DNA from 2 places in the Pseudoalteromonas sp. 10-33 genome. Region 2 is predicted to be linked to the other one. Evidence: predicted binding sites of a transcription regulator. Region 2 holds the regulator's gene; the other holds the start of a gene.
What was found. Region 2 encodes FliA, which starts transcription of late flagellar genes. Its sites were predicted from a motif close to CTAAAGNTNNNNNNNNNNNNGCCGATA; they were not measured.
Positions count from the first base shown of each region.

Region 1: a site for FliA is predicted at 1,771-1,797, ahead of pomA (flagellar motor protein PomA). Genes of this name have one in related genera too.

Region 1 is NZ_LOFI01000008.1:59,121-62,544, reverse strand. It holds gene ATS76_RS07075 (flagellar motor protein MotB) at 20-940, opposite strand; gene pomA (flagellar motor protein PomA) at 943-1,710, opposite strand; gene ATS76_RS07065 (exodeoxyribonuclease VII small subunit) at 2,006-2,248, shown strand; gene ispA ((2E,6E)-farnesyl diphosphate synthase) at 2,251-3,138, shown strand; gene dxs (1-deoxy-D-xylulose-5-phosphate synthase) at 3,240-3,424, shown strand, end outside.
Region 2 is NZ_LOFI01000001.1:670,856-674,279, forward strand. It holds gene flhF (flagellar biosynthesis protein FlhF) at 1-624, shown strand, start outside; gene ATS76_RS03100 (MinD/ParA family ATP-binding protein) at 617-1,477, shown strand; gene ATS76_RS03105 (RNA polymerase sigma factor FliA) at 1,504-2,214, shown strand; gene cheY (chemotaxis response regulator CheY) at 2,254-2,637, shown strand; gene ATS76_RS03115 (protein phosphatase CheZ) at 2,656-3,423, shown strand.

The sequences.
Region 1 (3,424 bases), on a different contig from region 2:
AGCTTTATAATTAAAAGAGTTATCTTACATCAATAGGGTCTGACTCTTTTGCCTTGCCTTGTAATATAGATATTTCAACTCGGCGATTCCGGCGTCTGTCTTCATTGGTATCGTTAGGAACTAGCGGCCTTGTTTCCGCACGGCCAACGACCATCATTCGTGTTTTATCAAATCCTTGAACTGTTTGTAATTCGCTGGCAACAGCCACTGCGCGCTTAGACGACAAATCCCAGTTATTAACGTATAACTCATTCGATACCTGGAAATCATCTGTATGCCCTGAAACAGTAATTTCCCCTGGCACGTCTTTTAAAAGCACACCAATATCCTGAATAATGGGTTTAAACTTAGGCTGTAAAAAAGCACTGCCCGAGGGAAACGAACCATTCTCACGAATTCGAATAATAATTTGCTGACCTAAAGACTCAAGCTCTATTGCACCATCTATTATTTGCTTCTCTAACTGCTGCGCTATTTTTTTAACGAGTTCATTTGTTTGCTCTTGATCTGCTGCAGATGTTGCTTGTTCAGATGATTGTTCTTGCGATGTGCTTCGAGACTCACCACCGCGCTTATCACCCCGCTGCTCTTGCCTACCGCCAGCGGAACTTTCATCACCGGCCTGAAACTCTAGCATTTGCTGGGTCATTTCAACGGTTTGCTGCTGAATGGTTTCTATTGGTGTAGGTTCTGGTTTACCTGGGGTGAATTCCATGGCGATAACTGATGTCCCTTTTGGGATATCTTTAACTTCAATTTTATTCTGTACACCAAAAGCAAACTTCATAGAGCCTGCTATTTGTTTAAATTTAAGTACATCCATTTCTGAGAATGCCAATAATAGTACAAAAAAGCACATCAACAACGACATTAAATCAGCAAATGTTCCCATCCACGCAGGCAAACCTGGGGGGGGACATTTGCACTCTTCATCAGACATGGTTACTCCTCGGTATCAACTTTACGTTTAGACTCAGCTAAGTAATTTTTCAAAATACCTTCTATCACTTTCGGATTTTGACCATCTTGAATCCCTAAAATAGCATCAAGAATTAAACGCTGATTCATTGCCTCTTCGTCTTTACGCAGTTCGAGTTTTACCTGAATTGGTATTGCTACAACGTTTGCTAAAAATGCACCATACAGAGTAGTCAATAGTGCCACGGCCATTGCAGGCCCGATAGCTTTAGGGTCGTCCATGTTTGATAACATGGCAACTAGGCCTATCAATGTACCAATCATCCCCATTGCAGGAGCTATATCGGCAAGTGATTTAAATAAGCCAGCACCGAGCTCGTGACGGGTGGTGGTTAGGGAAATATCTTTTTGAAGTGTGGCGCGCACAACGTCAGCGTCATGCCCATCAACAAGCATGTCAACGCCTTTACGCATAAATGGGTTTGGAATTTCAGCTTCTTCGAGTGCTAAAAAACCACCTTTACGAGCAGAATCTGCAAGCTCTACTGCTTTTTCAATTAACTCTTCAGGCGATTCAATTTTGAACATGAATGCCTTACCAACCACTTTACCTATCCCTAAAAATTGAGACATAGTGAAGTTTGATAAAACAATAAATAGCGAGCCACCAAATACAATTACACTTGAAGGCGCATCGGCAAACATGCCCATTTCACCGCTACTACTCATAAACATAGACATTACAATTAAGCCAATTGCGCCTAGGATCCCTATTATGGTTGCTAAATCCACATTTCCTCCAGAGATTTCATGTTTAAATGCCTTATCATAAACTTTTTATTATTAACTGCTTATCGGCAACATACTGAATTGCTTAAGTCGTTTTTGTAAATAAACATATAAAGTTATATTTATTATTTTATATCAAGTTAGGCACACAGCCTAATTATCGAGTTTTCTTAATAAATAACACAATCTAACACGCAATTAATCGTCCTAAATGTAAAAAACTCATATCATCCTTTGACCTAGTTTAGCATTCCCCCTAAAATTGGCTCCTAAATTTATTATGTAAGCTGAAATAAAGATGGCGACTAAAAAACCTGAAAACTTAAGTTTCGAAAAAGCACTAGAAGAATTATCAACAATTGTTAGTGAAATGGAACAAGGTGATTTATCGCTTGAACAATCATTGAAGCAGTTCGAGCGTGGTATCGCACTCGCTGGAGCGTCATCTGAAAAACTACAGCAAGCAGAACAAAAAGTATCTATTTTAATGGGTAATAGCGAAAAGTCAGCACTTACAAACTTTAATAACGATATGGAATAGTTGTGAGCATAAAAGACTATATTGAACGTGCTCAGATAGATGTAGCCACTACACTCAACCGCTACTTTGAACAGCCGCTCGATAGCGATAAAACCATAAAAGAAGCCACTCATTACAGCTTATTTAATGGTGGTAAAAGGCTACGCCCTTTTTTGGTGTACGCTGTTGGTGAAATGCTCGGTGCTAAAAAAAGTGACTTAGACGTTTTGGCTGCAGCCATAGAATGCATTCACAGTTACTCCTTAGTACACGACGACCTACCTGCTATGGATGATGACGATTTACGACGCGGCTACCCTACTTGTCATATTGTGTATGGCGAAGCGCAAGCTATTTTAGCCGGTGATGCATTACAAACTCTCGCCTTTGAACTTATAGCCACACACAACTTTAATTGCTCGGCGCAATCGCAAGTAAAAATGATTGCAGCTCTTGCGCATGCATCTGGTATTGAAGGTATGGTTGCGGGGCAAGGCTTAGACATTGCCGCAACTGACACAGTTGTTTCGGTACAAGAACTTGAACGCATCCACAAGTTAAAAACCGGTGCACTAATTAACTGTGCTATAACATTAGGTGCGCTGTGCAGTGAAAACGCAGATGAACAAACTTTAGAAAACTTGAGTATTTTTGGGTATGCTATAGGGCTGGCATTTCAAGTACACGACGATATTTTAGACGTGGAAGGTGACACCAATATATTAGGTAAACCACAAGGCTCAGATATAAAAGCGAATAAAGCGACATACCCAGCGTTATTAGGTATGCTAGGCGCTAAAGAAAAGGCGCAAAATTTAATAACACAAGCCCACGAAGCGTTAGCACTTATTGATGCAGATACAACGCTTCTTGCGTCGCTAGCAAATTACCTTATTGAACGTGACCATTAGTCGCAGCTTAAGCGTATTGCAAATAGCACTGACATTATTACTTAACATTCGTTGTTCACTCCCATTTGAAAGCGAATGTGATCGAAGGATATAAAAAAGCCATGACACTTGATAGTAGCAAGTATCCATTACTTAACTTGGTTGACAAACCAGCTCAATTACGAGACTTAGCGCAAGATAAACTTCCCGAGTTTAGCAATGAGCTACGTGAGTATTTACTTAACTCTGTATCGCAAAGTAGCGGTCATTTAGCGTCTGGTTTAGGCACGGTTGAGCTTACAGTTGC
Region 2 (3,424 bases):
GGTAAAACAACCACAGTTGCTAAATTAGCTGCACTTGGTGCACAAAAGTACGGTGCAGACAAAGTCGCTTTAATCACAACCGACACATACAGAATTGGTGCTTATGAGCAACTTGCTACGTATGGTCGAATTATAGGCTGTGGCGTTAAGCAAGTTAAAGATGCTAATGAATTAGCTGAAGTTTTATATCATTTACGAAATAAACGACTAGTATTAATTGATACTGCGGGTATGAGCCAACGCGACTTACGTTTAACTGAGCAGCTTAATACTCTTATGCGTAACCAGCGCGTTGATATTCGTAGTTATTTAGTGCTCAGTGCAACATCGCAAATACACGTGTTGCAAGAAACCGTTAGACACTTTAAGAAAGTGCAGTTAAGTGGTTGTATATTCACCAAATTAGACGAATCTTTAAGTTTAGGTGAGATTATTAGTATTGCGATTCAAAATCGCCTTCCAATAGGGTATCTTACTAACGGTCAACGAGTACCAGAAGATATTCGAGTTGCAAATGCTGAAAAACTAGTTAAAAAGGCTGAGCAACTCTATTTAAAAAGAGCAAAAGCACAACATTCAAGGCACCAAGCAGTGGCGCCAAGCACAGTAGGGATGTATGATTAACACAGTATTAGATCAAGCAAGTGGCCTGCGCAAAATGAGTCAAAACAATAACAACGGCGTAAAAGTTATCGCTGTCACTGGCGGTAAAGGTGGAGTAGGAAAAACAAATGTTTCTCTTAATACTGCAATTGCATTAGGCCAGCAAGGTAACAGAGTATTGGTTCTTGATGCCGATTTAGGCTTAGCAAACTGTGACGTTATGCTAGGACTGCGTGTTGAACGTAACTTATCACATGTTTTATCTGGTGAATGCGAACTCGATGAAATTCTAGTTGAAGGCCCCGCAGGTATTAAAATTGTACCCGCAACGTCGGGCTCTCAAAGTATGGTTGAATTGTCGCCTTCAGAGCATGCGGGACTCATCAGAGCTTTTAGCGAATTAAATACAGAATTTGATATTTTAATTGTAGATACCGCTGCAGGTATTTCTGACATGGTGCTGAGTTTTTCTCGCGCAGCACAAGATGTCATGGTTGTTGTATGCGACGAGCCCACATCAATAACAGATGCCTACGCGCTGATAAAAGTATTGAGCCGTGAGCATGGTGTATATAAATTTAAAATTGTTGCAAATATGGTCCGCAGCATGCGTGAAGGGCAAGAGTTATTTGCAAAACTTTCCAAAGTAACCGATCGTTTTTTAGATGTATCAATGGACTTGGTTGCAACGGTTCCCTACGACGAAAATATGCGTAAGGCAACACGCCGTCAAAAAGTTATTGTAGAACTTTTTCCAAATTCGCCTGCGGCACTGGCGTTTCAAGCGCTAGCAACAAAAGCAGTTAAATGGCCAATACCTAACCAACCATCGGGTCATCTGGAGTTTTTCATAGAGAAACTAGTAAACGGCTAATTATGACAACATTGGTGAATAAAGTTATGGGATATCAATCAGCACAAAATTTAAATGTGATTGTTGAAAAACATGCATCACTCGTCAAAAAAGTGGCATGTCACCTTATAGCGCGTTTACCTGCCAGCGTTCAGCTGGACGATTTAATACAATCAGGCATGATTGGCCTGATTGAAGCATCTAAGAGCTTTGATGCAACCAAAGGCGCCAGCTTTGAAACGTTTGCAGGGATTCGTATTCGTGGGGCAATGCTTGACGAAATGCGACGTGGCGATTGGGCACCCCGTTCAGTGCATCGCAAAAGCCGTTTGGTGGCTGAAACAATTGCTTTTTTAGAAAAAAGCTTAAGCCGTGAGCCTACAGATATAGAAGTTGCTGAAAAACTTGAAATTTCGTTAAATGAGTACCATCATATCTTAAACGATGTAAATGCAAGTAAAGTACTAGGTATAGAAGACCTTGGTGTCGACGAGGATGTCATCAGTCCAGTTGATCAAGATTTAGCGCTAGACAAACCGTTTAATAACGTTAAAAATGAGCGGTTTAATGAGTCTTTATTAGGTGCGATAAAATCTTTGCCAGAACGAGATGCAATGGTGCTGTCTTTGTACTATAACGATGAAATGAATTTAAAAGAAATAGGGCATATACTCGATGTAAGCGAATCGCGTGTAAGTCAAATACATGGTCAGGCGATGATTAAGCTCAAAGCTAAAATCAATGACTGGATAAATTAGTAGTAAGTAAACAAGGTTAAGACCTCACTGGGGGATGTTTTGGATAAAAACATGAAAATTCTGGTTGTTGACGATTTTTCAACAATGAGACGTATTATTAAAAATCTGTTGCGTGACTTAGGTTTCACTAATGTTCAAGAAGCAGACGACGGGTCAACCGCTTTGCCAATGCTACAAAATCAAGTATTTGATTTTGTTGTTACCGATTGGAATATGCCAGGAATGCAGGGTATAGACCTACTAAGAGCAATACGTGCGGATGATAAGCTTAAACACATCCCGGTATTGATGGTAACGGCTGAAGCTAAAAAAGAACAAATTATAGCGGCAGCACAGGCAGGTGTTAATGGTTATATTGTTAAGCCATTTACTGCTGGAACACTCAAAACTAAATTAGAAAAAGTATTTGAACGTTTAGGCTAATGATAGGGGGAGAGGCTTATGTCAGCACTTGCTGCGCCTCAAATAACTTTAGAACAAGCTCGTCAGCTCGTTGTTTATCTAGAAAACGGTGAGCAAGACAAAGCCAATCAGTTAATTTTAGATACTGCTTCTAAGGAGCAATCTGAAATATTTGCTGAAGTTGGAAAGTTAACCCGTCAATTGCATGAAGCTTTAAAAAGCTTCGAGCTAGACACTCGCTTAACTGACTTAACTACCGATGCGATTCCAGATGCAAAAAAACGGCTTAATTATGTTATAGAAATGACAGAAAATGCCGCAAATAAAACAATGGATGCTGTTGAGGCTAGCCTACCAATTGCTCAGCAGTTGGCGGATGAGATATCTCATATCAAACCGACATGGGATCGCCTAATGAATCGAGAGATTGAGTTAGGAGAGTTTAAATCGTTATGCCACAGCATTGATAAGTTTATGAACAATTCTCATCATAAAACCGATGAGCTGCAAAGTTTGATGACAAATGTACTTATGGCGCAAGACTATCAAGATTTAACCGGGCAAGTTATTCGCCGGGTTATTGAGCTTGTTAGAGAAGTCGAAGAAAGCTTGATCCATCTTTTGACTGCCTTTGCTGATCAAAACGACGGTAAAGCCGAAAAAATAGAACAACAAAAAACAAATGAACCATTAGACGAACAAACTTTAGCAGGTCCAGAAGGCCCTATTATTGATAAAGAATCACGTAATGATGTTGTATCTGATCAAGATGAAGTCGATGATCTTTTATCAAGTTTGGGCTTCTAAG